2 regions of the Microbacterium sp. I2 genome follow, and region 1 is predicted to be linked to the other one. Evidence: predicted binding sites of a transcription regulator. Region 1 holds the regulator's gene; the other holds the start of a gene.
What was found. The regulator LexA, encoded in region 1, represses DNA repair genes until DNA is damaged. The targets are predictions, from matches to a motif close to TCGAACANNTGTTCGA.

Region 1 (14,184 bases):
TCTCCTGACGGGCGCTGCGCTTGGTCAGCTTCGCGACGGCGCGAACGCGCGGAGAGCGAGGGTTCTCGAGCACGGCACTCAGTCTAGGGACAGAAAGGGCGCCCTCCGTGTGGAGGGCGCCCTTTCGATGACGGATGCCGAGATCAGGCGCTCTTGGGAGCGTTGACGTTCTCGGGCAGCGCGTTCTTCGCCGTCTGGACCAGCGACGCGAACGTGGCGGGCTCGTTCACCGCGAGCTCGGCGAGCATGCGGCGGTCGACCTGCACACCCGCGAGGCCGAGGCCCTGGATGAAGCGGTTGTATGTGATGCCGTTCTGACGGGCAGCGGCGTTGATGCGCTGGATCCACAGGCGACGGAAATCGCCCTTGCGCTTGCGACGGTCGCGGTACGCGTAGACGAGCGAGTGGGTGACCTGCTCCTTCGCCTTGCGGTAGAGGCGCGAACGCTGACCCCGGTAACCGGAGGCGCGCTCGAGGATGACGCGACGCTTCTTGTGGGCGTTGACGGCCCGCTTGACTCTAGCCATTTCGTGTGATTCCTATTCGTGCGTCGGGCGCTCAGCGACCGAGGAGCTTCTTGGCGACCTTGGCGTCGCCCGGGGCGAGGACCTGCTCCTGGGAGAGGCGGCGGGTGCGGCGCGACGACTTGCCCTCGAAGTTGTGGCGAAGGTTCGCCTGCTGCTTCATGAGCTTTCCGCTGCCCGTGACCTTGAAGCGCTTCTTGGCGCCCGAGTGGGTCTTCTGCTTCGGCATCTGTTCATTCCTTCGTTTCACATCCCGCGCGGGCGGGAGTCGGATCCCGCGGCGCGGGAGTCTGTGGGGGCGTTATTCGGCGGGAGTCGATTCGGCGGGAGCCGATTCGGCCGGAGCCGATTCGGCCTCGTTGGCCGGTGCGCCGGTGCGAGCCGAGCGCGCTGCTTCCTTGTTGGCGGCGCGCTGGGCGTTCTGCTCGGTCTTCACCTCGGACTTGTTCTTGTGCGGGGCGACGACCATCACCATGTTGCGGCCATCGATCGTGGGATTCGATTCGACGGTGCCGAACTCTGCGACGTCCTCGGCGAACTTGCGGAGCAGGCGCACACCCTGCTCCGGACGCGACTGCTCGCGACCGCGGAACAGGATCATCGCCTTGACCTTGTCGCCCGACTGCAGGAAGCCTTCGGCGCGCTTGAGCTTGGTGATGTAATCGTGGGCTTCGATCTTCAGACGGAACCGGACCTCCTTGAGGACGGTGTTCGCCTGATTGCGACGCGCTTCCTTGGCCTTCTGCGCAGCCTCGTACTTGAACTTGCCGTAGTCCATGATCTTGACCACGGGGGGCTTCGAGTTCGGGGCCACCTCGACGAGATCGAGGTCGGCTTCCTGAGCCAGGCGCAGCGCCACCTCGATGCGGACGACGCCGACCTGCTCTCCGTTCGGGCCGACGAGGCGTACCTCGGGCACCCGGATGCGGTCGTTGGTGCGGGGATCGCTGATGCGGAACTCCTTCGTGCGGGTGATGACACCGCGACACGTTTTGCGTCGCGGGCGGAGGAAGATCCACTCCACCCGTCAGGACGCTTCGAGACCCGACTTCTGGCACCCTGGTTCCCGCCCGAGACTCAGGCGACTACCCCGGCCGCAAGCGGTCGGGGCGGAGTGCATGACCCGGTAGCCTGGAACGGCAAGCGCGGGTGGGATGTGATCCACTTTCCGATCCGGCGCATGACGCACCGGAGACCAGAGAAGTTTAGCAGAGAGTACGGCGTGGACACGATTCGAGACCAGGACGGCACCGGGACGAGCGCGACGACGGGTGCGGATGCCGCGCGTCAGGCCCGTTGGGAGGAGCAGGAGGAGGCTGCGGCATCCGCTTCTCGCGACATCGCCGACGTGCCCGCCGTGGAGGTGATCACGACCACCGCCGTCCACCTGCTCAGCGCCGCCGCCGTGAAGGTCGGCCTCGCCGACGACCCCGCGACGCAGACGGATCTCGATGAGGCCCGCAAGCTCATCAACGCCCTCGCCGGGCTCATCGCCGCGGGAGCCCCGGAGATCAGCGACATGCACGCCCGCTCGCTGCGCGACGGCCTGCGGTCGGTGCAGCTGGCGTTCCGCGAGGCATCCGTCATCCCCGACCCGATCGGCAAGGGCCCCGGCGAGAAGTGGACCGGCCCGGTCAACTGATCAGGACCGTCAGCTGATCACGAGCGTCCGCTGATCAGCTGTCGACTCTTCAGCGCCGTGACGTGATGCCGACGGCGGACGCACCGCGCGCCACGGCGTCGACCGTGCGCCGCACCGCATCGTCGTCGGTGCGGAAGTTGCTCACCGCGAAGCGGACCACCGTGCGCCCCCGCCACGTCGACGAGGAGGCCCACACGGTGCCCTCCTGACGCAGCCAGTCCCCCAGCGCCGCGGTCTCGGCGTCGTCCCGAGCGGCGAGACACACCTGCGTGAACACGACGTCGTTGAGCACCTCGAGCCCAGGGATCTCGCGGAATCCCGCTGCGAGCCCGGCAGCGGCATCCACCAGACCGTCCACCAGCGCGACGACTCCCTCGCGGCCCAGCGAGCGCAGCGCCGCCCACACCGTCACGCCGCGCGCGCGACGTGACAGCTCGGGCACGTGATCGTACGGCTCGGCGATGCTCGCGACGGTCGGCAGGTAGGCGGCGTGCGCGGCGAGCGATGCCGTCATCGCGGCCTCGTCACGCACGATCGCGACACCGCAGTCGTACGGCACGTTGAGCGTCTTGTGGGCATCGGTAGCCCACGAATCGGCGTCGGCGAGCCCGGCGACGAGGTGCTGCAGCCGAGGGCTCACAGTCGCCCACAGCCCGAACGCGCCGTCGACATGCACCCACGCCCCCGCCGTGTGCGCCACGTCGATCGCCGCGACGAAGTCATCGAACGTGCCCGAGTGCACATCGCCCGCCTGCAGCGCGACGACGGTCGGGACGTCTTCCTCCGCGAGCGTTCGCGCAAGGCCGTCGACGTCGATGCGTCCCTCCTCGTCGGCTCCGACCGTCCGCGGGACGCCGAGACCGCAGATCCGCCCGGCGAGCATCACGGAGGTGTGCACCGAGTCGCCCGCGAGGAATCGTACGCCGGAAGCTCGCGACAAGCCCGCGGCCGGGTCGAAGCCACGTCTCCGCAGCACCGCATCGCGGCCCACGACGAGGCATGACAGATTGGCGCTCGTCGCACCCGTCGTGAACCCCACACCGCTCCCGGCAGGCAGCCCCAGCAAATCGACGAGCCAGTCGGCGGCGACTTCCTCCACGGCCGCGGTGGCCGGCGTCGGCTGGCGCGAGCCGGTGTTCTGATCCCACGCGGAGACGAGCCAGTCCGCAGCCAGGGCGGCCGGATACGCCGCGCCGATCACGAACCCGTAGAAGCGCGGCGACCCCATCGCCATGAGTCCCGGCTCGGATGCCTCGGCGAGCTCTTCGACGACGGCCGCGGCATCCGTCCCCCGCGCGGGGAGCGTGCGATCCAGCCGGTCGAGCACGCCGTCGACGTCGATGTCAGGACGGATCGGACGATCCTCGAGCGAATCGAGCCAGCTCATCGCTCGTCGATGCGCGACCTCCAGGGCCCGCCGGTACTGGTCTGTCGTCGAGCCGTCGTCCATGAGGCCCCCTCTCCGCCGTGCCGATCATCCACCGGGGGCCCTGCCGCCGCAAGAGGATCTCCTAGGCCGGCTCACACCGGCGGCGTCAGTGCCCAGGCCGCCGCGCCGGGTTACGCCGTGCTCAGTGGCGTCAGGCGCCGAAGCGTCCCGGAGGGCTGATGGGAATGTCGGCTGCTTCGCGCGCCGCCTCGAAGCTCCGGCCCATCACTGCACCTTTCCAAAAATGTGCCATCTGCCGCCCAGCAACACCGAGCGATGCCGCATCTGCAACGATCCGCGGGGCTCAGCCGCCGTGCGGCTGCATCAGGCGCGGACGAGCTTGACCGTCAGCGAGTCCACCAGCACGGCGATGCGGTCATCGGCAGACCAGCGCTTGGCCAGCCGCGAGAGGACTGCGTCGAGTTCGGACTGATCGAGCCCCTGCATGAGGTGCAGCCGGACGACGAGCTCCGGACCGCGCAGACGCGCGTCGGGGTCCCCTGCCTCGACCGCCAGGTCGATGACGGCCAGCTCGCCCCCGATGCTCTCATGAAGCGCCGCGACGACCTCCGCCGAGACGTAGCTGGGCCCCCACGGCAGCTGCTGGCCGATCGCCCACAGGGCCGGGCGGCGGATGACGAACTCCGTGGGTGAGCCCGGGTCGACCACGATCAAGTCGGTGTCGTCCGCGGCCGCGGCCAGCGCCGTGCGGACGCCGTCCGCGGGGACCGGCCGGGCGGCGGCATCCCACCGTCCCATCGCCTCGACGGAGGTGAACACCGGCAGCACGCGACGGCCGTCGGGAGCGGCAACGGTGACGATCGACAGCTCCTGGGTCTTGTCGACCGTGAGCCCGTGCGCGCCGGTGCCCTCGTCGCCCTTCGCCGCCATGAGCGGGATGAGCAGGCGCGCTGCGCGGTAGGCGTCGACGACCTGCTGCTGACTCCCCGCACCGTCCCGGAACGCCGTCAGCGCCGCGAGCAGCGCAGGATCGGCCGAGCCGTCGTCCGCGGTGTGCGGGTTGGCGTGGAAGCTGCGCCCCGCCCAGGGCACTCCTGCCGAATCGGCGGAATGGTCGGCGTGGGGGTCAGTATCCGGCGACATCCAGCGCCTCGGCGAGCGTGAACGCGCCGGCGTAGAGGGCCTTGCCCACGATCGCCCCCTCCACGCCCAGCGGCACGAGGTCCCGCAGTGCGATGATGTCGTCGAGGTTCGACACACCGCCCGACGCCACGATCGGCTTCGGCGTGCGTGTGGTCAGTTCGCGCAGCAGATCGAGGTTCGGACCCTTGAGCGTGCCGTCCTTCGTGACGTCGGTCACGACGTACCGGCTGCAGCCGGCCTCTTCGAGGCGGTCGAGGACCGTCCACAGGTCTCCGCCTTCGCGAGTCCAGCCCCGGGCGGCCAGAGTCGTCCCCCGCACATCGAGCCCGACGGCGATGACGTCGCCGTAGCGGCCGATCACGTCGGCAGCCCACTCCGGGTTCTCCAGGGCCGCGGTACCGAGATTGATGCGGGCCGCACCACTCTCGAGCGCCGCCTCGAGCGTGCGGTCGTCGCGGATTCCGCCCGACAGCTCGACCTGGACGCCGCGCACCTGCTTGATCACCTTGCGGAGCGTGCCGGCGTTGCTGCCCCGGCCGAAGGCGGCGTCGAGGTCGACGAGGTGGATCCACTCGGCACCCTGGCGCGCGAAGTCGAGCGCGGCGTCGACGGGGTCGCCGTAGTTCGTCTCGGTGCCGGCCTCCCCCTGGGTCAGGCGTACTGCCTTGCCGTCGGCGACGTCGACGGCGGGCAGGAGGACGAGCTTGGGGGTGGACGCGAAATCGTTCATGGCTCCTCGTGCGGGACAGTCACGAGAGCATGCGCTCCCGCGGACGGCACGATCTCAGAGAGTAGCCCCGCCGAGCCCTTCGATCCAATTGGAGAGCAGACGGATGCCGGCAGCCCCTGATTTCTCGGGGTGGAACTGCGTGGCCGACAACGGCCCGTTCTCGACGGCGGCGAGGAATGGGGCACCGTAGGTGCACCACGTCAGCACGGGCTGTGGGAAGGGCGGCTGCACCTCGAGCAGCCACTTCTGCGCCGCGAAGGAGTGCACGAAGTAGAACCGCTCCTGCTCCAGGCCGCGGAAGAGCCGGGAGCCCTCGCCGGCCTCCACGGTGTTCCAGCCCATGTGCGGCAGCACGGGTGCATCGAGTTCGGTCACGACGCCCGGCCACTCACCGAGCCCCTCGCTGTCGACGCCGCGCTCGACACCGCGCTCGAAGAACACCTGCATGCCGACGCAGATGCCGAGGACGGGGCGACCGCCTGCCAGGCGCCGCTCGATGAGCTCGCCTCCGCGGCTCGCGCGCAATGCCTCGGCGACAGCGCGGAACGCCCCGACGCCCGGGACCACGAGGCCGTCGGCCTCCTGGACGAGAACCCGATCGCTGGTGAGGCGCGCGTCGGCGCCCGCCGCAACGAGCGCCTTGACCGCGGAATGAACGTTGCCCGAGCCGTAGTCGAGAACCGCGACCAGCGGCCGTCCGGCCTCACCGGTCACAATGCGCCCTTCGTGCTCGGAATACCCTCCACGAGGGGGTCCAGTGCCTTGGCCTGGCGGAATGCCCGCGCGAAGGCCTTGTACTCCGCCTCGGCGATGTGGTGGGGATCGCGACCGGACAGCACGCGGACGTGCACCGTGAGTGCGGCGTTGAACGAGATGGCCTCGAAGGTGTGGCGCACCAGTGATCCAGTGAAGTGCCCGCCGATGAGGTGGTGCTCGAAACCGGCGGGCTCGCCCTCGTGCACCAGGTACGGGCGCCCGCTGATGTCGACGACCGCCTGAGCGAGCGCCTCGTCCAGCGGCACGAGCGCATCGCCGTAGCGCCCGATGCCCGCCTTGTCGCCGAGAGCCTCGCGGATGGCCTGCCCGAGCACGATGGAGATGTCTTCGACCGTGTGGTGCGCGTCGATGTCGGTGTCGCCCGACGCCCGCACCGTCAGATCGGTGAGCGAGTGCTTCGCGAACGCCGTGAGCATGTGGTCGAAGAACGGCACGGTCGTGTCGATGCGACTGCGGCCGGTGCCGTCGAGGTCGAGTTCGAGCTCGACCGTGGACTCGCTCGTGGCACGCCGCAGGGACGCCGTCCGGTGTGCTGCGCTCATGGGGCCGATCCTACCGAGGCGAGGGCGTCGAGGAACGCTGTCGTCTCGTCCTCGGTGCCCGCGGTCACGCGGAGGTGGTGAGGGATTCCCACGTCCCGGATGAGGACGCCGGCGTCGTACAGCGCACGCCACGTCTGCGCAGGATCGGTGACCCCGCCGAACAGGACGAAGTTGGACCAGGACTCGTGCGGCGTGTAGCCCAGCGCCTCGATGGTCGCCGAGATGCGGTCGCGTTGCGCCACGATCTCGTCGACCATCCGCAGCATGATCGGTGCGTGGCGAAGGGCAGCCGTCGCCGCCGCCTGCGTGAGGGCGCTCAGGTGATACGGCAGTCGCACGAGGCGCAAGGCGTCGATCAGCGCGGGGTCCGCGGCGAGGTAGCCCACGCGGGCCCCCGCGAAGGCGAAAGCCTTGCTCATGGTGCGCGAGACGACCAGGCGCTCTCGCCCCGGCAGCAGCGTCAGCGCGGAGCGCTCATCGTGCGGAGCGAACTCGTGGTAGGCCTCGTCGACGATGACGATGCCGTGCGAGGCCTCGTACACCGCTTCGACGACGTCGAGTCCGAGCGGCGTGCCCGTGGGGTTGTTCGGGGAGCACAGGAAGACGACATCCGGCGCCACATCGTTCACCTGGGAGGCCGCGTCCTCAGGAGTGAGAGAGAAGTCAGCGGCGCGAGTGCCCGCGACCCAGCTCGCCCCCGTGCCGCGGGTGAGCAACGGGTACATCGAGTAGGTGGGACCGAATCCGAAAGCGGTCCGGCCCGGGCCCGCGAACGCCTGCAGCAGGTGCTGCAGCACTTCGTTCGAACCGTTGGCGGCCCAGATCTGATCACGAGTGAGCCCGTGACCGAGGTAGTCGGCGAAGCCTTCACGCAGGGCGGTGAACTCACGGTCGGGATACCGGTTGACGTCACGAAGCGCGAGTGCGATCGAGTCGAGGATGTCGTCTGCGACTTCCGGCGGCACCGGATGCGTGTTCTCGTTGACGTTCAGGGCCACGGGGAGGGGCGCCTGCGGAGCGCCGTAGGGCGTCTGTCCGACGAGATCGGCGCGCAGAGGGAGGTCTTCGAGACGTGCACTCACCCCTCCCATCCTACGGCCGCCGCTTGGAGGACGGCGCCCGCGTGACGACGGTGCGGACTTACCGCGAAGGCGCGTACTCCGCAGGGATCGACAGACTCTGCCCCACGGCGACCGTGACATCGTCCAGCGCGTTCAGGCGGACGATGCCGTCCACGACGTCGCGGGGGTCGTGGCCGGGCGCGACTTCCTCGGCGATCGACCAGAGCGATTCGCCGGAGCCGACGGTCACCGTGGTGAACGACCCGGCGGGGGCGCCGGAGTCACGGGTGGCCAGAGCGGCGCCGCCGCCGATGACGGCGAAGCTCAGCGCCACGACCGCGGGAAGGGCGGCCAGCACGGCCAGCACGCGCCGTCCGCGCACGGTCAGCCGCATACGGGTGGCGTGGCGCACGGCCTGGTCCGCCGCACGAGCCGGCGACGGGAGAACGGGCGACGAGATGCCGATCGCGGTCATGTCTGCTCCTCCTGTGGCGAGAGATTCGCATCCGCCACCCGGCCGGGGGCGGCGGATGCGAAGCTCTCTTCCGAACCTATCTTCGAGGTTGTACGATGTCAAGTGACGAAATCGTCCATGCTCTCTCGAACGCGACACGCGGCACAGGTGCTGCGGCAGCGGGCGGATTGCGGATACGGTTTCGATACGAGAACCCCACCACGGGCCTCCGACATTCGAAGAAACTGCGCTCGGCGGCGAGCGCGAGACGGGAGCCGGAACATGAGCGACGCGACCGGACGCGACAAACCTCAGACGCGGCGGCGCAAGAGCCTCAGCGAGAAGCAGATGGCGATCCTCGAGGTCATCCAGCGCTCGATCGCGCGGCACGGCTACCCGCCGAGCATGCGAGAGATCGGCGATGCGGTCGGGCTCAAGTCGCTCTCCAGCGTCACGCACCAGCTGAATCAACTCGAGCTGAGCGGCTACCTCCGACGCGACGCCGGCAAGACCCGCGCCATGGAGGTCCTCATCGATCTCCCGGGGACCGCGACCGAGAACCCCGCCGACAGCGGCCCCGCCGTCGGCGACGCAGCGCTGGTGCCCCTGGTGGGGCGCATCGCCGCGGGCGTGCCGATCACCGCCGAGCAGCAGGTCGAGGAGATCTTCCCCCTCCCCCGTCAGCTCGTCGGCAAGGGCGACCTGTTCATGCTGCGCGTGTCGGGCGAGTCGATGATCGACGCCGCGATCTGCGACGGTGACTGGGTGGTGGCTCGTGCCCAGGCCACCGCCGAGAACGGCGACATCGTCGCGGCGATGCTCGACGGCGAAGCCACGGTGAAGACGTTCCGCCAGCGCGACGGCCACACGTGGCTGCTCCCGCGCAACTCGGCGTTCGAGCCGATCCTCGGCGATCAGGCCACCGTGCTGGGCAAGGTCGTCGCGGTCCTGCGCGCCGTCTGACACGGGCCGCTGATCGCGGTCATCTATGTCGGGTGATGTCGTGGGAGGCGCCTTTCCGACAGAATGACGCCATGACCGACAGCGGCACCGCCACGTCAGCCACGCAGATCCTCGCCGAGCGCGTACGCGCGCTCGAAGCCGAGAACGCCCGCTTGGCGACGGCATCCGCTGCCCGTGAGCGGCCGGCCGGTGGCCGGTGGCGATCCGTGGTGTCGGCGATCTGCATCGTCGTCGCGGCGATCCTGGTTCCGGTGTCCATCGTCGGAGCGTGGGCACGGGTGCAGCTGGTCGAAGAAGAGGCGTTCGTCGCGACCCTCGCGCCGCTCGTCGACGACCCGGCCGTTCAGGCGATGATCATCGACGAGGCGATGGAGGCGATCAGCGCCCAGGTCGACTTCGACGAGGTCACCGCCCGCGTCTTCGACGGCATCGCCGAGCTCGGTCTGCCGCCGCGTGCGGCCGACGCACTCGAGCTGCTGCAGGCTCCGGCCGCGAGCGGTCTCGAGAGCCTCGTCGCCACGACGGTCACCCGGGTCGTGGAATCAGAGGCCTTCGCCGACGTGTGGGCCACCACGACACGCGCCGCGCATCGCGCGCTGACCCTCGCTGCCACATCCGACGGCGGCGGCCTGGTCGTGCGCACGGACGACGGCGTGGGCATCCAGCTCGGCGCGATCGTCGAGCGCGTCAAGCAGAACCTCGTGGACCGAGGGCTCGGGGTGGCCCAGCTCATCCCCGAGATCGACCGTGTCGTGATCATCGGCGAAGGGAACAACCTCGCGATGGTCCGCGCCGGCTATGCGATCGCGGCGACCCTCGGCTGGTGGCTCCCCTTCCTCACCCTCGGGCTGTTCGCGCTCGGCATCCTCATCGCGCGACGCCGCAGCACCGCGATCCTCGGCACAGGCCTGGGACTGGCGATCGGCGGCGGCGCCCTGGCGGCGAGCCTCGGGATCGGGTCGACGACGATGGGGATCGTCGCCGGCGATCTCGGCCTGTCGCCGTCCGCGCTCGACGTGATCTATGGGCGCCTCGTGGACGGGATGACGCAGACCGCGCTGGTCCTGGCGCTGTTGGGAGTCTTCGTCGCCGTGCTGGGCTGGGTGATGGGAGGCTGGGGCGCCGCGCGCGGCCTGCGCCGCGCCGTCAGCGGGCTCAACTCGTCGGCGCGCCGGCAACTCGCCGCCCGGGGCCTCGACACCGGCGGCTTCGGAAGCTGGCTCGCCCGCCAGAAGATCCTCGTACGCACCCTCATCGCCGTGCTGGCCGTGCTGTGGCTCTTCGCTCTGCGGCCACTGTCGGTCGGCGACATCGTCCTGGTGCTCGTCGTCGCCTTCCTGGTGGCCTGGCTCCTGGAGCTCCTCCAGCGCCGCGACGGCGAGCAGGTCGCCCCGCAGACCGCCGACTCACGGGCGGAGGATGCCGTGGCCGATGTGGCCGCGGCATCCTCCCCCGCTCCGTCGCCCGGAGCGCAGGCCTAGGCGCGCGCCGCGACCGCGACGCGCGCGGCCTGCGTCGCCTCGACGAGGTGCCGCAGCGACGCGACCGTCTCGGGGTAGTCGCGAGTCTTCAGACCGCAGTCCGGGTTGACCCACACGCGACGAACGGGCAGTTCGGCGACGGCGCGTTCGAGCAGCTCGGTCACCTCTTGGACGGACGGCACGCGCGGCGAGTGGATGTCCCACACGCCGGGTCCGACGGCCAGCGCGAAGCGGGACGCCGCGATGTCGTCGATGACCTCGCCACGACTGCGGGCGGCCTCGATCGAGGTGACGTCGGCGTCGAGGGCGGCGATCGCGTCGATGACGACGTCGAACTCGGAGTAGCACAGGTGCGTGTGCACCTGCGTGGCCGTCGCCGCTCCGGCCGTCGCGAGACGGAAGGAACGCACCGACCACTCCAGGTAGCCGGCCTGATCGCCGCGCTTGAGCGGCAGCAGCTCGCGCAGCGCGGGCTCATCGACCTGGATCACGCGGATGCCGGCGCCCTCCAGATCGGAGATCTCGTCACGCAGGGCGAGGGCGACCTGGTCAGCCGTCTCGCCCAGGGGCTGGTCGTCGCGCACGTACGACCAGGCCAGGATCGTCACCGGTCCGGTGAGCATCCCCTTCATCGGCTTGTCGGTGAGCGACTGCGCGAACGTCGACCAGCCGACGGTGATCGGCGCGGGCCGGGAGACGTCGCCCCACAGGATCGACGGTCGCGTCGCGCGTGAGCCGTACGACTGCACCCAGCCGTTGCGCGTGACGGCGAACCCCTCGAGATGCTCCGCGAAGTACTGCACCATGTCGTTGCGCTCCGGTTCGCCGTGCACGAGCACGTCGAGGCCGAGGTCCTCCTGCAGCGCCACGACGCGGGCGATCTCGTCCCGCAGGAACTGCTCGTAGTCCTCGGTCGAGGACTGACCCGCGACGTGACGCGCCCGCGCACGGCGGATCTCGTCGGTCTGCGGGAACGACCCGATCGTCGTCGTCGGCAGGACGGGCAGCCCGAGTGCCGACTCCTGCGCCGCGACGCGCGCCTCGTGGTCGCCCCGTTGCGCGTCGGCCGGCGTCAGGCGCTCGATCCGTCCCCGAACGAGCCCGTCACGCACCCCCGGCGCGCTCCGCCGGTCGGCGAGGGCGGCGGATGCCTCCGCCAGCGGCTGCTCGATGGCCGGGCGACCCTCGGTCAGGCCCGTGGCGAGCGTTGCGATCTGGGCGGTCTTCTGGTCGGCGAACGCGAGCCACGACGCCAGCCTCGGATCCAGGTCGGGCTCGTCGTCGACGTCGTGCGGGACGTGCTGGAGCGATGCCGACGTGCCCGCCGCGACCGCCGCGGCACCGAGCGTCTGCAATGATGCCAGCGCGTCCCACGCGGATGCCAGGTCGCCGCGCCACACGTTGCGTCCGTCGATCACGCCTCCGACGAGCGTCTTGGACTGCAGGCCGGCTGCGGCCACGGGAACCGGCCCGCGCACGAGGTCGAGCGCGAGCGCTTCGACGGGGGCCGCGGCGAGCGCCGCCCACGCCTGCTCTGACAGCTGAGCGTAGGGCGCGGCCACGAGGATGGACGGGCGGTCCACTGCCGCGCCCAGCACCGCGTACGCGCGCTCCGCGGCCGCGGCCAGCGCGCTCGGGGTCGCGGGCAAACTCTCACTGACCAATGCAGGCTCGTCGAGCTGGACCCAGTCCGCCCCCGCTGCCCGCAGCGACGCGAGCAGCTCGGCGTATACCGGCAGCACGTCATCGAGGCGGGCGAGCGGATCGAAGCGCTCACCGGCAGCATCCGTGGGCTTCGCGAGGGCGAGCAGCGTGACGGGGCCGACCACGACAGGACGGACCGTGTAGCCGTCGGCACGTGCTTCGACGACCTGACGGACGAGACGGTCGCTCGACAGCGCGAACCGTGTCTCGGGTCCGATCTCGGGGACGAGGTAGTGGTAGTTCGTGTCGAACCACTTCGTCATCTCGAGCGGAGCGTGCGCGCCGGTGCCGCGCGCCGCCGCGAAGTACGCCTCCAGCCCGATCGTGCCGTCCGCGGCGCGCAATCCGGCGAAGCGCTCCGGGAGAGCCCCGACCGTGACAGCGGCGTCGAGCACCTGGTCGTAGAACGAGAACGACTCGGGGATCGACGAGTCGCGTCGCCCGAGCCCGAGCTCCCCCAGGCGCGCCCGGGTGGCTTGGCGCAGCGCGGCCGCGGCCTGCTCGAGGGAGTCCGCCTCGAGCGCTCCCGACCAGTGCGCTTCGAGGGCGCGCTTGAGCTCGCGACGCCGGCCGATGCGCGGGTAGCCGAGGATGGTGCCCTGCGGGAACGAGGGTCGGGGCTCGGGGTTCGGGCGGGTGTCGGTCATCGTGCAGCCTCCTTCTGGCGGGGGTGGGAGAGGATCCCGGCGTCGCGCAGCACCGCGAGCACCGTGTCGTGGTTGTTGAAGGCGTAGAGGTGCACGCCGGGCGCGCCGCCGGCGACGACCTCGCGGGCGAGCTGTGCGGCATAGGAGATGCCGACCTCGCGCTGACCCTCGGCCGTCGGCTCGACCTCGAGCCCGATCGCGAGCTGCGCGGGGAACGGCTCGCCGGTGAGCTCGAGCACTCTGCGCAGCCGGCCCGGCGCGGTGACCGGCATGATGCCGGGCAGGATCGGGATGGTCACGCCCGCGTCGCGCGCACGCTGCACGAACGACAGGTAGTCGTCGGCGTGGAAGAAGAGCTGCGAGACGGCCAGCGTCGCTCCGGCGGCCTGTTTCGCGAGGAGGGCGTCGAGGTGCTCGGACGCGTGGCGCGAACGAGGATGCCCGTTGGGGAAGGCGGCGACGGCGATGTCGACGCGGCGGCGCCGCTCGACGCGTGCCGCGCCGGGGACGCCGGGGATGGGCGCCTCGGTGTACGGCGCGCGCTCGGCCTGTACCCGGTCGATGAGCTGCACCAGCTGCGCCGCGCTCTCGAGATCCCCTAGGAACGCGTCGTCTTCCGAGAGGCCGGCCGGCGGATCGCCTCGGAGCGCGAGGAAGCTCGTGATGCCGGCATCCAGGAACTCCCTGATCAGCGCTCCGGCGCCGGCGTAGGTGTTGCCGACGCAGGTCAGGTGGGCGAGCGGCTCGACGTGGGTCTCGCGAAGGATGTGCGTGAGCAGGGCGAGCGATCGCCCGCCGGTCGAACCGCCGGCGCCGTACGTCACCGAGATGAACCGGGGGTCCACGGCCGCCAGATGGCGGATGGTCTCGTGCAGTGCGGGGAAGCCGGCCTCGGATCGGGGCGGGTACACCTCGAACGAGACCGGCACGGGCGGAGTGCGCAGATCGATCGGCATATCGTGCTTCTCGGGATCGGGGGCGGACGGCGGCCGGGCGGCCGTGGCACCGGGCATCCGTCGGGTCGGCGGATCGGCGGATCGGTGTCACACGGGCGGGTGCCGGGCTCGGCTGTCGCTCCTGCCCGGTTCCCGATGAACGGGGCGTCCTTGCGGACGGCCGGGCGACG
Region 2 (14,184 bases), on a different contig from region 1:
AGAGGCGTCCGCCGCGGCGCTCCGCGAAACCGCCGAGGCAGTAGCGGTGTGAGTGTCAGAAGAGCCGGGCGGATGCTTCGCGCCCGTCACCCACGCCGGCAGGGCGCGGCTGCGCCGCCCGGCCGCGCGAGGTGACGATGATCGGCGCCGAGCGGGCGGCCAGGCCCGAGACGGGTGCGCCCCGCGGAGCGTCGTCTTCGGCGCGGCCGTCCAGGCCGTGGACGCGAAGCAGAGGCCGCACGCGCTTGGCAAGCCACGACCGGTAGGCCTTGGGCGCGTTGGCAGTCATCCCGGGATACAGGCCTCGATACGACGAGACGAGCTCCGGATGCCGCTGCTCGAGCCATTGCATGAACCACTGCTTGGCGCCGGGCCGCAGATGCAGTGCGCCGTACACGACGCGTGACGCACCCGCATCCTTGATGCGGGTCAGCGCGTGGTCGATCGCCGCGATGGAGTCGGTCAGATGCGGGATGATCGGCATGAGGAAGACGGTCACGCGGAAGCCTGCCTCGGTCGCCGCGCGCACCGTCTCCAGCCGCGCCGTCGCGGTGGGGGTTCCGGGCTCGATGATGTGCTGAAGCTCGTCGTCGAACACCGCGATGGAGGTGGCGATCGTCACGTCGACGTGACGTGCGGCATCTTTCAGCAACGGCAGATCTCGGCGGATCATCGTGCCCTTGGTGAGGATCGAGAACGGAGTACCCGATTCGGCGAGCGCCGAGGCGATGCCGGGCATCAGCTTGTAGCGGCCTTCCGCTCGCTGGTACGGGTCGGTGTTGGTGCCGAGCGCGACCGGCTCGCGCATCCACGTACCTCGTCGCAGCTCCTTCTGCAGCACGTCGACGACGTTCACCTTCACGACGATCTGCGAGTCGAAGTCCTTCCCCGCATCGAGTTCGAGGTACTCGTGGGTCCCGCGGGCGAAGCAGTTGTGGCTGATCACGCCGTTCGCGATGAAGTCGCCGGTCGAGGTCGTGATGTCGACCATGTCGATGGTCTCTCCGAGGTCTTCGATCGCGACGACACGCAGTGGCGCATCCGACTTCACCGCATCCCCGATGATGTTCAGCTTGCGAGTGATGGCGGGGTTCGTCAGATCGAAGAAGCGACGCCGCGTCGGCAGACCGCCGAGGAGACGAATGGAACTGACCCCGTTCGGACGCGGCGGTTCCTGCACATAGCGGAAGCCGTGCGCGTCGAAGGCCGCGGCAATGGCGGACAGGATCCTCGGATCCGAATTCGTGATCCGGAGTATGCCGCGGCTGCAGCTGCCTTCGGCATCGAAGATTCCGGCAAGGAACCCTCGAGACCACTCCAGCGACGGCTCCTCCGGCCATCCGATGAGCGCAGCGATCGCAGCGAAGTCGTCCGCTCGCGACGTGAAGATTCCGGTCATCTCCCGTCGAGTCGCAGTCGCCGGGGTGAACTGCCTGAGGGAAGTCTCCACGCCGCCGATCTGCAGGAAGTCCCTCGAACGAGATAGGGCCTCATCATCGGCGAGCGCGAGGCGAAAACGATGCGCCATGTAGCGACCACGTCCGTTGGACCGGTCGTACTCGCGCTTGAGCATCATCCCGTCGCCGCGGATCATCCCGCACAAGTAACCCCGCCGATAGTCATCGGTCTCGGTGTTGGAGGCGGGGACGCCGCCTGACCCGAAGCCGACGAGCTTGTTATTGGTTGTGAGATGCGGTCGCTGAGAACCGGCCTGGCCGGGCTGCACGTACTTCCAACCGCGTTCCGTCAAGAAGCGGTGGTCGCCGCTCGCCACGAGTTCCGTGCCGTCGGCGAGCGTCACGCGGTAGGCGTGCTTGCGGGTCGTCCATTGCGCCGACACCGTTGCCGCGACATAGCGACGGTACGAGCCCTCTCGCCGAGTGCCGATCACCTCGTCGCCCGCGCGCACATCGCCGATGCGCTTGCTGCGGCCATCGGACATCAGCACCAGTGTGTCCGGATCCAGACAGTACACGCATGCATGACTGCAGCCGCGGTACGGGTTCACCGTCCAGTCGAAGGGCATGGCCGAAGAGCTCGGAACATGGTTGAGAGCGGACTTGCAGAGCACCTCGTGGAAGGTCATGCCGGCGAATTCCGGCGTCGTCACCGACTGGACGAGACCGTTCAGCTGCTCGAGGCCGGGCAGGGCCGCGGCATCCGCCACGCCCAATTCCTGTCCCTGCCACCGCATGCTTCCATGAGAACATATCTTCGAGCATCGGTCAAGCAGACCTCGCATTACATCGAACATCGACCGAGGGACAGTTCGGCCCGGGTTCGCGTCGATCGGGCCCGAGGGCCACAATGGCTAACGTGACGGCGCCTGGCAAGCCCGAACCCTCCCGGCCGGCCCCCGGTACTCGTCGTGCCGCGCGAGCGATGCGCGACGAGGCGGAGCGACGCGCCCGCGCCGAGAAGAGCGCCCGCGCTGAGAACCGCACGCGTGCCGAGCACAGTACTCGCTCCGGGAGCGCTGCCCCGCCCGTGGGCAGTCGCCGCGCGGCACGCGCGGCCGAACTGTTCGATCCCGATGGGGTTCATGCCCACCATGCCCGCACGCGTCGCTGGAAGCGTGCGGGCGTCGTGGCCGGCCTCGCGGTCGGCGCCGCACTCCTGGTCGGCTCCTCGGCCGCGCTCACCGCGATCGTCGCACCACCCGCCGACACCGTCGAGGCGACGATGTCGCTGGCGGGCGATCCGCCCGAGATCGAGCAGCTGCCCGTGCCCGATGTGAGACAGTCCCCTGTCGTCACGGACCTGTGCGCGGTCCCCGAGTTCGTCGCTGCGCTCCAGTCGGGCGATGACGAGGCCGCCGTGCTGGCCGCCGGAGGCGGCGAGGCGTTCCGCTCCGCGGTCGCGGGGGGATCGGCGAGCTGTGTCGACCTCGGAGATTCCGCGCGAGTGTGGGCGGTCGTCGACAAGCTGCGCCCGGCGTCGCCGATCGACTACCGGCCGTCGGCGCTGGTGATGCCGGAGGGCGTGCGCAACATCGAAGGCGGCGCGTTGCGGGCGGAGGCGGCATCCGGGCTCACCTCCCTCGTCGCGGCGGCGCGCGATGCCGGCGTCGGCGAGGTCGCCCTCGAGAGCGCCTTCCGGTCGTACCAGACGCAGCAGGAGACCTACGGGCGCCATTTCGCGCAACGGGGCGAGCAGGCCGATCAGGTCAGCGCCCGGCCCGGCTACTCCGAGCACCAGCTGGGGCTCGGCGCGGACGTCGTCGCGTGCGCCGGCGCGTGCGGAAGCCTCGATGACCTCGCCGGCACGGCGCAGGGCCGATGGATCGCCGAGCACGCGTGGGAGCACGGCTGGATCGTGCGGTACGTGGACGGCGCGACCGCCGTCACGGGCTACCTGCCGGAGCCCTGGCACCTGCGCTACGTCGGCCGAGAGCTGGCGCGTGCCTATCACGAAGGCGGGTGGACGTCCCTGGAGGAGTTCTTCGCCCTGCCGCCCGCGCCCGACTACGCGGAGTGACGCCGGAACTCGATTCCATCTTTCGTGAGACTGAATGTCGCGGTTCGGCGTAGGATCGACGTGCCGCGGCCGAGAGCAGCGCCGCGGGCTCGACGAGGAGAGAGGTTTCGCCTGCCATGGAGCGGGATATCTACGACGAGGACCACGAGGCGTTCCGCGACGTCGTCAAAGAGTTCATCAAGCGCTACGCGTCCGACGAGAAGCGCAGGCAGTGGGACGCAGCCGGCGAGATCGACCGGGCCACCATGCTCGCCGCCGGCGAAGCCGGCATCATCGGCCTGTCCGTGCCCGAGGAGTTCGGCGGCGCCGGAATGCTGCAGGACTACCGCTTCCGATCGGTCGTGCTCGAAGAGACCATCGGCGCGGGCCTCGGCTCGCTCGCCGGTGCACTCGGCATCCAGGACGACCTGGCCGTGCCGTACATCGTGCACATGGGCACCCAGGCGCAGAAGGAGAAGTGGCTGCCGGGAATGGCGACCGGCGAGATCCTCGGCGCCCTCGCGATGACCGAGCCCGGCGCCGGCTCCGACCTGCGCGGCATCAAGACGACGGCGAAGAAGGTCGACGGCGGCTACCTCGTCAACGGGGCCAAGACGTTCATCTCGTCGGGCAAGACGGCCGACATGGTCGTGACCTTCGTCAAGACCGGTGAAGGCAACCGTCCGGATGCCTTCAGCCTGCTGATCCTCGAGAACGGCATGGAGGGCTTCGACCACGGCAAGAAGCTCGAGAAGATGGGCTTCCACGGGTGGGACACCGCCGAGCTCTCGTTCACCGATGTGTTCGTGCCCGAAGAGAACCTGATCAGTGGCAGGGAGGGTCAGGGCTTCATCCAGCTCATGATGAACCTGCCGCTCGAGCGCCTCTCGATCGGCGTCGCCGCGGCCGCCGCCGGCGAGGCTGCGTTCGTCTGGACGCGCGACTACACCCTCAGCCGGGAGGCGTTCGGCGAGCGCATCGCCGACTTCCAGAACACGCGCTTCAAGCTCGCCGACATGGCCACCACCGTCGACGTGATGTGGACCTATGTCGACCGCGCAATGATGCTCTACAAGGACCAGAAGCTCACGGCCGAAGAGGCCGCGAAGGTCAAGTTCTGGACGACCGACCGCGAGGCCGAGCTGCTCGACATCGGCGTGCAGCTGCACGGCGGCTACGGCTACATCACCGAATACCCGATCGCCCGCGCCTACCTCGACGCGCGCGTGCACCGCATCTACGGCGGCACGAACGAGATCATGCGCGACATCGTGAGCCGCCAGATCGTCGGCAAGCGCTGAGCATCCTCCACGGACGAACACGGCCATCCCCGGGATCGGGGATGGCCGTGTCGTCTGTATCAGGCTGCTTGGATGTCCGAGAACAGACCGGTGAACGCGGTCCCCGTCCCGATGACGCGCTGGAAGAACTCTCCTCCGATCGATGTCGTCACTGCGCGCGAGGCCTCGTCGTAGTCGCCGAAGTACAGGTCGAGTGTGCGGTGCGCGGGGGTCGGGGTGCCGTCTTCCTTCGGCCAGACCTTGGCGTCCTCCAGGCGCTGCAGACCTGGGAGCTGACGGGCCAGGTCGATGACGCGGGTGTACTCCGCTTCGAACGCGATGACGTCGTCGGGGTTGTCGAAGATGAGGGTGATCTTCGTCGGCATTGGCTTGCTCCTTCGATGTTGTGGTGAGGTCGGATCGTTCGTCATGCCCCGACGCGGTCAGTCGCCTCCACCCGCGGGGCGGCGGGGGACTGATGGCTGCCGTCCGGGCGTCCGTAGGCTTCGAGAAGTCGAAGCCAGATCTCGCTGATCGTCGGGTACGACGGCACCGCATGCCAGAGGCGATCGATCGGCACTTCGCCGACGACGGCGATCGTCGCGGAATGGAGGAGCTCGGCCACGTCCTGACCGACGAAGGTCGCCCCCACGACGACCTGGCGATCCTCGTCGACGACGAGCTTGGCGCGCCCGGTGTATCCGTCGGCGTGAAGCTTCGCGCCGCTCACCCAGCCGAGGTCGTACTCGACGGCTCGAACCGCGATGCCCGCGCGCCGCGCGCGCTCTTCGGTCAGACCGATGCTCGCCACCTCGGGGTCGGTGAACACCACATGCGGCACCGACCGGTGGTCAGCGGTCGCGACGTGCGCGCCCCAAGGCGCGTCGTCCACGGGTCTGCCCTGCAGACGCGCCGCGATCGCTTCACCGGCGGCGCGAGCCTGGTACTTGCCTTGGTGGGTCAGGAGCACGCGACCGTTCACGTCGCCCACCGCGTACAGCCAGTCGTTCCCGTCGACGAGCATGGTGTCGTCGACGGGGACCGCTTCGCCCGGAGTGAGCCCGACGGTCTCCAGACCCAGATCGCCGGTGTTCGGGCGTCGACCGGTGGAGACGAGGATCTCGTCGGCGTGCAGATTCGTCCCATCGGGAAGGAGCACGCGAACGGTGCCGTCGGGATCACGGACCACACGCTCAGGGGTCACGCCGAGGCGCACGTCCACGCCTTCGCGCTCGAGCGCGTCGGCGATGTACTCGCCGACGAACGGCTCCTCCTGGTCCAGCAGCGGCGTCCGCGAGATCACCGTCACCTGCGAGCCGAGCGACGCGAAGGCGAAGGCCAGCTCCGTCCCAGCGACGCCTCCTCCGATGACGATCAGGCGCACCGGAACATGGTCGGCGGCAGTGGCCTCCCGAGTGCCCCAAGCCGCGACGGTCTCGAGACCCGGGATCGGCGGCACGAAGGGAACCGATCCGGTCGCCAATGCCACTGCCTTCGCCCTGAACACGCGCTCGCCGACCTGTACCTGCTGTGGTCCGACGAGGCGCCCGTGGCCGCGGATGAGCTCGATTCCGGCAGAATCGAGCCACGCGACCTGCCCGTCGTCGTTCCAATGGTCGGTGAACTCCGAGCGCCTCGCGAGCACGGCCGCGACGTCGATCCGGCCGGTGACGGCCTCGCGTGCTCCCGCCAGGCGCTGAGCGGCACGGATCGCGTGACCGCTGCGCAGAAGCGCCTTCGAAGGCATGCATGCCCAGTACGAGCATTCACCTCCCACGAGCTCGGATTCGACGACGGCGACGCGAACACCCTGCTTGGCGGCATAGTCTGCGACGTTCTCGCCGACGGGGCCGGCGCCTACGACGATGAGGTCGTAGTCGAACGCCGTCATGCTGAGACCTTCTTCAGTGCGATGCTCAAGCGGATGGCGGCGATGAGGAAGAAGATCCCGCCGAGAACGGCGTAACCGCCGACGCCGGAGACGGTGCCGCACCCTTGCAGGCCCTGAGCCGCGAACGCCGCGCCGGCGAGAACCGAAATGCCGCCGCTGATGATGAGGGGCACCTGACCGCCTGACGTGCGGCGGAGAATCGCAGCGAACAGCTGTGTCAGGCCGGACACGATCGCCCACGTCCCCCACGCGAGCAGGACCGCAGGGGTTGAAACCGTCGACGCCCATCCGAGGGCGATCGCGGCGATCGCGCTCAGGATGACGTTGATCAGCTCCGCCGGACGCGGTCCGCGCGAATCGCCTTCGGAGCGAATCTGTGCCAGGACGGCGCCTGCGTCGACGAGCGGGTAGAGAACCAGGAGCACGGTCTGGAGCGGGCCTGCCGCGCTCCCGACGGTGAACACGAGCGCCGCCCAGAGGAGAGCGAACGCGAACCGGATGAAGTAGATGCGGCGCAGAGTTGCGCCGAGGGCGACGGATGAAACGGCAGAGCTCATGATCTTCTTTCGAGGGATGGATGTAGAGTTACTAGTACGTCTACATCACAGACTCTAGGATAGAAACGTCGCTGGGGCAACCAGCACAACCCGGATCGGAGCAGCAGGTGCATGCAGAGCTTGGCGAGCACACGCGTCGCACGACCTCCGGGCCCAGCACACGCGCGCGTATCCTCGCGGCGGCCAGCGAGCTCTTCTACGCGCAGGGAATCCGCGCCACCAGCGCCGACCGCATCATCGAGCAGGTCGGCGTCACGAAGGTGACTTTCTACCGGCACTTCCGCAGCAAGGGCGAGTTGGTGATCCACTATCTCGAGCAGCAAGCCGAAGCGGAGCGGAATTGGATGCAGAGCGTGCATCGACCGGGCGATCCGGTGGGAACGCTGCGCGCTCTCGCCGTGGGCATCGGCGAGGCCAGCTGCCGGCCCGGGTTCCGCGGATGCGCGTTCATCAACGCGGCTGCCGAATTCTCCGACGCTCAGGATCCGGTCCGGCAAGCGGTCGACGCCCATCGTCGATGGATGTTCGACTTCTTCACCGAGGTCGCGGGTGAGACCGAGCCGGGTCGTGCTGCGGCGGTCGCCCGGCAGCTCATGCTGTTGCGAGATGGCGGGATGGTGAGCGGGTATCTGGGCACGCCGGAGGAGGTCGCGAACTCGCTCGCCGCGGCGTTCGCGTCGGTCGTCGCCGCCCCGCGCCCGACATAGTCCGAACTCGGGCCGACATCCGTGGCGTCTGAGCCCCGTGCGGCATCCATTTCGTGTCGGCGTGAAGTCTCAGCGCGGCAGGGGTTCTCCGTCGAACGGCTTCGGGACGTCGCCGGGATCGGTGTTGCGCGGCCGGCGCCGGCTCGAAGCCCACGCTCGGATGCGGGCCTGGATCTCGGGCCGCTGGAGGGGCTCGGCCGAGAAGTAGTGGCTGACGTATCGCGCGGCGACGGCGACCTTCCAGTCCTCGGTCGCCAGCGTGCCGAGCACACGGGTCTTCGGCGGCGGCGGGGCCTCGACACCGTGAAGAGCGGTCGCCGCGAAGCGCGCATCGCTGCGGAGACCTAGTCGAACACGAAGTCCAGGGTCGAGCGGAACGACTCCTGGATTCGCCTCGCGAGGCTCGTCGGATCTCCGGCATCCGCGCTGGCGACGAGGTCGCGCATCCGCAGGGCTTCGACCGCTGCGACGGACATGCCCTGCCCGTAGATCGGGTTCAGAGCGAGCACCGAGTCGCCGACCGCGACGAAGCCGTCCGGTCGTGAGGCCATGTCCTCCCACCGGGTCCGGCGCGTTCCGCGGATCTTGAAGGGCTTCGGATCGTCGACGAACTCGGCCCGGCGGGCCGCGTCGGCGACGACCGGCGTGGGGGCTCGGTCCAGCTCCGCGAGGAACTCGTCTCGGTCCGCGGGCGCCCGAGACGCGTTCTGCGCGACCGTCACGATCTGGTGCAGCCCGTCGCCGCACGGGAGGAGAACGGCACCACGAGGGTTGATCGGTGTCGGCGGTGCGAGCACGCCGCGGATGTCGGGCCGCAGCGCGTCGGCGCTGAGTCGCACCACGGCAGTCGAGTAGACGATGTCGCTGACGATCTCATGTTCGGCCGGTGGCTCGAACCCGAGCGCGGTGATCCATTCCGCCGCGTGCGACGTGCGGCCCGACGCGTCGACGACGAGGTCCGCTTCGATGGCCTCCTCGCCCCGCAGTTCGACCCCGGTCACCCGGCTGCCGTCGCGCGACGCCCGCAGGCCCGTCACGGTTCCCTGGGCGATCGTGACGGTCGGGATCGCGCGGATCCGGTCACGCACGATCCGTTCGAGGACGAGACGACGGATGCCGTAGGTCCAGGCCTCGCTCGGGCCGCGAGCCGTCCATCCCTGGGAGCTGAAGCTCGCGACATCGCGCGTCGAGTCGAACCATGCCGCCCCGGCATCCGCCCAGGCTGCACCGATCCCCGGCAGCAGCTCTTCGAAGGCATCCTGGCCGATCGCGAGGAGCACGTGCATCTGCTCTCCTTGCGGAACGCCGCGGCGGTGCGTCGCATCGACGGGGAGCGCATCCCGCTCGAGGATCGTCACGCGCTCGAAGCGCGGGGCGAGCGCCGCGGCCGAGAGCAGTCCGCCGATGCCTGCACCGACGACCACCGCGTGATCGAATGCCATCGCGCACCTCCGCCGCCCGCACAGCGGCGCCTGTCGGCCCCGCTCGCCGCGAGCATAGCGGCGCCGACGCGACAACCCTCGGCGAAGGCCGTGTCAGGCGGCGGGTTCCGCTGCTGCCACCGGTGTGCGGCGCCGCGCGAGCTTCGCGACGCCCGCGGAGCGCAGGCGATCTGCGACGACGATGCCGAGCCACGTGCCGGCGAAGCAGCTGGCGAGCGTGACGCCGAAATAGGCGATCTGCATGCCGAGCGGGATCGTCCAGAGGTCGAAGGAGGCAGCCGCCATGACCGGGTAGACGATGCTGACGATGAGCGCGCTCGCGTAGTGCTGCCACGTGCGCCAGAACCGGTACAGCACCAGCAGGAAGCCGAGCTCGGCGAACAGCGCCCACCACAGCGTCGTGCCGATGGCGCCGACGGTGAACAACGGCGCGAGCACGAGCCCCGAGATGAGCCCGACCAGCAGGCCGGCGAACGGGCGCTGGATGAGGCGCAGCGCGATGACGGCGGGCATGAGCCACAGTCCCGCGATCGCGACCGAGATGAGGGGCATGGTGATGAACAGCATCGACGAGATCCACCAGCCGGCGGCCAGCACGATGCCGCCCGCGACGCCGATCGCGGCGCACGTCAACAAGTAGGCGGTCGAGACCTGGGCGCGGTTGGAGCGGCTCATGCCGTCATCTCCGCAGGAGCGGCCTGCGACTTCGGGGTGGGTGACGACGCACCGACACGCCAGTATCCGCAGAAGCTCACGAGGTCCTTCGAGACCCCGCGCTCACCGACCAGATGCCGTCGCGCTTCGGTCGGAAGCGCCTGCTCGCCCACGATGTAGGCGTGGAACGGAGCATCCGGAAGCGCTGCTTCGGTCAGTGCGTGCAGCGCGAGCGATCCCGGTTTGATGCCGTGCTCGCGCACGATCCAGCGCACCGTGATCCCGGCCGGATGCGGGAACTCGAGGGCGTCCTCGGCCGACGGCACCTCGATGATTGCCACGCCCGAAGAATCGGCGGGCAGTGTCGCGCAGATGCTCGCGATCGCGGGAAGCCCGGTCTCGTCGGCGACGAGCACCACTCGGTCGACCCCGCGCGCGGGATTGAACGCCAGGCCCTCGTCGATGATGACGACGCTCTCACGCGGCTCGCAGGTCTCGGCCCACCGCGAAGCGGGGCCGGCCGTGCCGTCGGCGGCCGAACCGTGCAGCACGAAGTCCACGTCGATCTCGGCGCCTGCCGACTCGGTCGCCGGACGGTACGCGCGCACAGAGTAGTTGCGCATCACCGGCCGCACGCCGTCGGGGATGCGCAGGTACCGCAGGTAGCCGAACATCTTGTTCGCCTTCGCGGGAAGGCGGTCGAGGCCCTCGTCGCCGCCGAGCGGCAGGAAGATGCGGAACCACTGGTCATAGCCCATGTGGCGGAATTGCGAGATCTCGCCGCCGCCGAGCGTGACGCGCATCCAGTGCGGCGACAGGCGCTCGGTGCGCAGCACGGTCAGATGCACGAGTCCCTGGGTCTCGGGCTTGACGAGTCGACTGGCCTGGGCCATGTGTCCTCCGATGATCGGTATGCGGTGAAGGGGTGTGGGATCGCGAAGCGTTCGGGCTAGCCGAGGCCCCACGGGAAGAAGAACCAGAGCACGGCGGCCGAGGCAGCCCAGAACAGCACGATGAAGACGGTGTCGCGCACCCGGTACGGAACCAGATGCCGTTCGGTCCGGTCGGGATAGGCGCCGAACGCGCGTGAGTCCATCGCCAGCGCGACGCGCTCGGCGTGGCGGATCGCGCCCGCCATCAACGGCACGACATAGCCGAACCAGCGCGCGACGGCGGTGAACGGGCCACGTCCGCCGTGGGATCCGCGCACCCGGTGCGCCTGCCGGATCACATCGAGCTCGTGGCCGAACCGGGGCACGAACCGGAAGGCGGCCAGTGCCGTGTAGCCGATGCGGTAGGGCACTCGCAGGTGCTGCACGCTGGCGCGCACGAGGTCGGGGCCCGTGGTCGACAGGCCGGCGATGAGGGTGAGGGCGACGATCGCCGCGAGGCGCAGACCGGTCGCGAATCCGATCGCGAGCGCACCCTGGTACAGGGTCCACCCGCCGATCTGCCAGAAAACCGGGGTGTCGTCGACCTGTGACGCATCCGTCCACAGCGAGAAGCCGAAGCCGATGGCCATCGCCCCCAGCGGCAGCGCCAGCAGCAGCACACCGGCGAGCACGCGCGTGAACTGCGCGCCCACCAGCAGCACGGCGTAGGCCAGCACGAGGAACGCCGCCGGCGTCGCGGCATCCCGTACGAAGATCAGCACGATCATTGCGGGCAAGGGAGCGGCGAGTTTCGCGAGCGGGTTGAGGGCGTAGAGGAACCGGACCGGGGATGCCTCGACGCGCTGCGCGTACGGATCGAACTGTGCGTCGGGCGCCTGCACGGCCAGCAGCGGGGCGGAGTCGGTCATGCCGCACCTCCCGTGTGGTGCGCGGCCGTCGCCGGCGTGGACGCCCGCGCGCCGGGAAGGTCCGTGAGTCGCGCGATGCGCGAGAGTTCCGGATGCCGCTGCAGGCCGTGCAGCGCGCGCCGCAGCGGCGGCAGCCGAAGGCCGGCACGCTCGATCAGCGCGGCGTCCGCGAAGACCTCCGGAGTGGCGCCGGATGCGAGCACGCGGCCGTCCGTCATCACCACGGTGCGGTCGGCGTACTCGGTGACCAGCTGCATGTCGTGCGTGACGACGATGATCGTCGTGCCGTCGGCGTTCAGCTCGGACAGCAAGCCGAGCAGTTCGTCGGCGCGAGCGCGGTCCTGGCCGAACGTCGGCTCGTCGAGCACCAGAACCGGGGCGCCGGCGACGAGAGCGGTGCCCACCGAGAGCCGGCGCTTCTGGCCGCCCGACAGCAGGAACGGGTGGCTCTCGGCCCTGCCGGCGAGGCCGAAACGGTCGAGCAGCGCCTCCGCGCGCGTGCGCACCTCATCGTCGGGCAGGTGCTGCAGTCGCAGGCCGTGCGCGATCTCGTCGAACACCGTGTGGGCGATGAACTGGTGCTCGGGGTTCTGGAACACGAAGCCGATGCGCGAGCTGAGGGTGCGCGCGTCGGCGCGGCCGATATCGATGCCATCCACCGTCACGGTGCCGCGAGGCGGCGGCACGACCCCTGCCATCGCCTGGATGAGGCTGGTCTTTCCGGCGCCGTTGGCTCCGACGATCGCGACGAACTCTCCGCGGGCGATGTCCAGATCGATGCCGTGCAGCACCTCGCTCCGCCCCCGGCGGAGGCTCAGGCCGCGGACCGTGATGAGTACGTCGCCCGTCGGTTCGGGTCGTTTCGTCTCGCTCGTTCCTCGCTCGCTCGACGACCGGGTGTCAGGAGGTGTCTGGCCTTCCTCGGCCTCGAGGGCGGAGTGCAGCTCCGCCGGCGTCAAGGGCAGGGGGTCGAGAACGAAGCCGGCGCGCCGCAGGCGCAGCGCGGCGATCGACGACACCGGCAGCCACACGCCCATCTCGTGCAGTTCTTCGGCGCGGCCGCGCAGCACGTCGTGGACGGTGCCGTCGGCGGCGAGGCGGCCGTCGTGGTCGAGCACGACGACCCGGTCGACGAAGCCGACGGCGGCGTCGAGGTTGTGCTCGACCAGCAGGATGGCGCGATCGCCCGCCGCGACCAGTTCGGCCAGGGCGTCGTACACCTCCTCGATTCCGCGCGGATCGAGGTTCGCGGTCGGTTCGTCGAGCACGAGCAGCGGCGACCCCATCGCGAGGGCGCACGCGATCGCCAGCCGCTGGCGGCCACCGCCCGACAGGCGGTCGGGGTTCTCGCCGCGTCGCTCCCACAGACCCACTCGGCGCAGCGCCGCCTCGGCGCGTGCGAGCACCTCTGCCACCGGCATCCGGAGGTTCTCAGGACCGAAGGCCACCTCATCCAGAAGTGTGCCGGTGACCAGCTGGGCGTCGGGATCCTGGAAGACCATGCCGACGCGGGTGCTGAGCTCGGCCACCGGTGTGGTGTTCGTGTCCAGGCCGTCCACGACCACCGAGCCGGTGACGGTCGCGGGCACGGCATGGGGGATCAGGCCGTTCAGCGCGAGGCTCAGGGTCGACTTGCCCGAGCCGCTCGGGCCGAGAAGGAGCACGACCTCGCCGGGCGCGACGTCGAACGAGACGGATGCGGGAGCCGGTGTGGTCTCGCCGTCGTGGGTGATGCCGAGGTCGCGCACCCGCAGCAGCGGCACGGCAGAGGACACGGGCATCCGATCGTCGGGGTAACTAAGCCTCCCCTAACTTAGCGTGACCTAACCCGCAAGGCCACTCCGGTTTGCGGGGACAGGATGCCTCAGGGCCGGCTGCGACGCGCGACTCCTGCTCGTCGCAGCGCGCTGCCGACGCCGAGGCCGACGGCGGTCCAGCCGACGGGACCGAGCACGAACAGTGCGACATAGACGATCTGCCCCCACACCGGGAAGCGCGAGACGTCGGCGGTGAACCAGATCGCAATCGCGATCACTGCACCCACGATGACCGCGGAGAGGAAGAAGCGCCAGGACTCCCAGCGGCGGTAGCGCGACATCGCCGCGATCAGCTCCTGCAGCCCGCCGATCAGCAGGGCGGTGCCGATGTACCGGCCGATCCACAGCGGGACGACGGCGCTCGCGACGAGAGCGGCGATCAGGTGGGTGATGAGCGCGACCCACGGGCGTCGGAGCACGTCCTGTGCGATCACACCCGGCAGGACGTGGACCCCGAGCACGAGCCCGTACAAGAGGGGGACCCCGGCCGAGACGAACCCGCTGATCGCTCCGGCGCCCGCCTGCAGCGCACCGGTCGCCACCCCGATCGCCGCGCAAGTGAGCAGAACGCTCGTCGAC

Region 2: a site for LexA is predicted at 2,203-2,218, ahead of ACLKM7_RS07260 (intein-containing Rv2578c family radical SAM protein). Genes of this name have one in related genera too.

The regions. Positions count from the first base shown of each region.
Region 1 covers NZ_JBLWIH010000019.1:376,473-390,656, reverse strand. The annotation lists gene ACLKM7_RS15460 (TrmH family RNA methyltransferase) at 1-73, opposite strand, end outside; gene rplT (50S ribosomal protein L20) at 144-527, opposite strand; gene rpmI (50S ribosomal protein L35) at 559-753, opposite strand; gene infC (translation initiation factor IF-3) at 826-1,548, opposite strand; gene ACLKM7_RS15440 (DUF1844 domain-containing protein) at 1,747-2,166, shown strand; gene ACLKM7_RS15435 (pyridoxal phosphate-dependent decarboxylase family protein) at 2,216-3,616, opposite strand; gene ACLKM7_RS15430 (SseB family protein) at 3,920-4,699, opposite strand; gene priA (bifunctional 1-(5-phosphoribosyl)-5-((5-phosphoribosylamino)methylideneamino)imidazole-4-carboxamide isomerase/phosphoribosylanthranilate isomerase PriA) at 4,683-5,429, opposite strand; gene hisH (imidazole glycerol phosphate synthase subunit HisH) at 5,484-6,143, opposite strand; gene hisB (imidazoleglycerol-phosphate dehydratase HisB) at 6,140-6,748, opposite strand; gene ACLKM7_RS15410 (histidinol-phosphate transaminase) at 6,745-7,839, opposite strand; gene ACLKM7_RS15405 (LysM peptidoglycan-binding domain-containing protein) at 7,889-8,284, opposite strand; gene lexA (transcriptional repressor LexA) at 8,546-9,226, shown strand; gene ACLKM7_RS15395 (hypothetical protein) at 9,298-10,707, shown strand; gene metE (5-methyltetrahydropteroyltriglutamate--homocysteine S-methyltransferase) at 10,704-13,058, opposite strand; gene ACLKM7_RS15385 (methylenetetrahydrofolate reductase) at 13,055-14,014, opposite strand.
Region 2 covers NZ_JBLWIH010000009.1:3,921-18,104, forward strand. The annotation lists gene ACLKM7_RS07255 (alpha/beta fold hydrolase) at 1-52, shown strand, start outside; gene ACLKM7_RS07260 (intein-containing Rv2578c family radical SAM protein) at 56-2,194, opposite strand; gene ACLKM7_RS07265 (D-alanyl-D-alanine carboxypeptidase family protein) at 2,317-3,477, shown strand; gene ACLKM7_RS07270 (acyl-CoA dehydrogenase family protein) at 3,594-4,757, shown strand; gene ACLKM7_RS07275 (EthD family reductase) at 4,817-5,122, opposite strand; gene ACLKM7_RS07280 (dihydrolipoyl dehydrogenase family protein) at 5,164-6,627, opposite strand; gene ACLKM7_RS07285 (hypothetical protein) at 6,624-7,184, opposite strand; gene ACLKM7_RS07290 (TetR/AcrR family transcriptional regulator) at 7,292-7,891, shown strand; gene ACLKM7_RS07295 (hypothetical protein) at 7,961-8,161, opposite strand; gene ACLKM7_RS07300 (tryptophan 7-halogenase) at 8,236-9,333, opposite strand; gene ACLKM7_RS07305 (ECF transporter S component) at 9,427-10,008, opposite strand; gene ACLKM7_RS07310 (siderophore-interacting protein) at 10,005-10,880, opposite strand; gene ACLKM7_RS07315 (energy-coupling factor transporter transmembrane component T) at 10,937-11,788, opposite strand; gene ACLKM7_RS07320 (ABC transporter ATP-binding protein) at 11,785-13,569, opposite strand; gene ACLKM7_RS07325 (ECF transporter S component) at 13,653-14,184, opposite strand, start outside.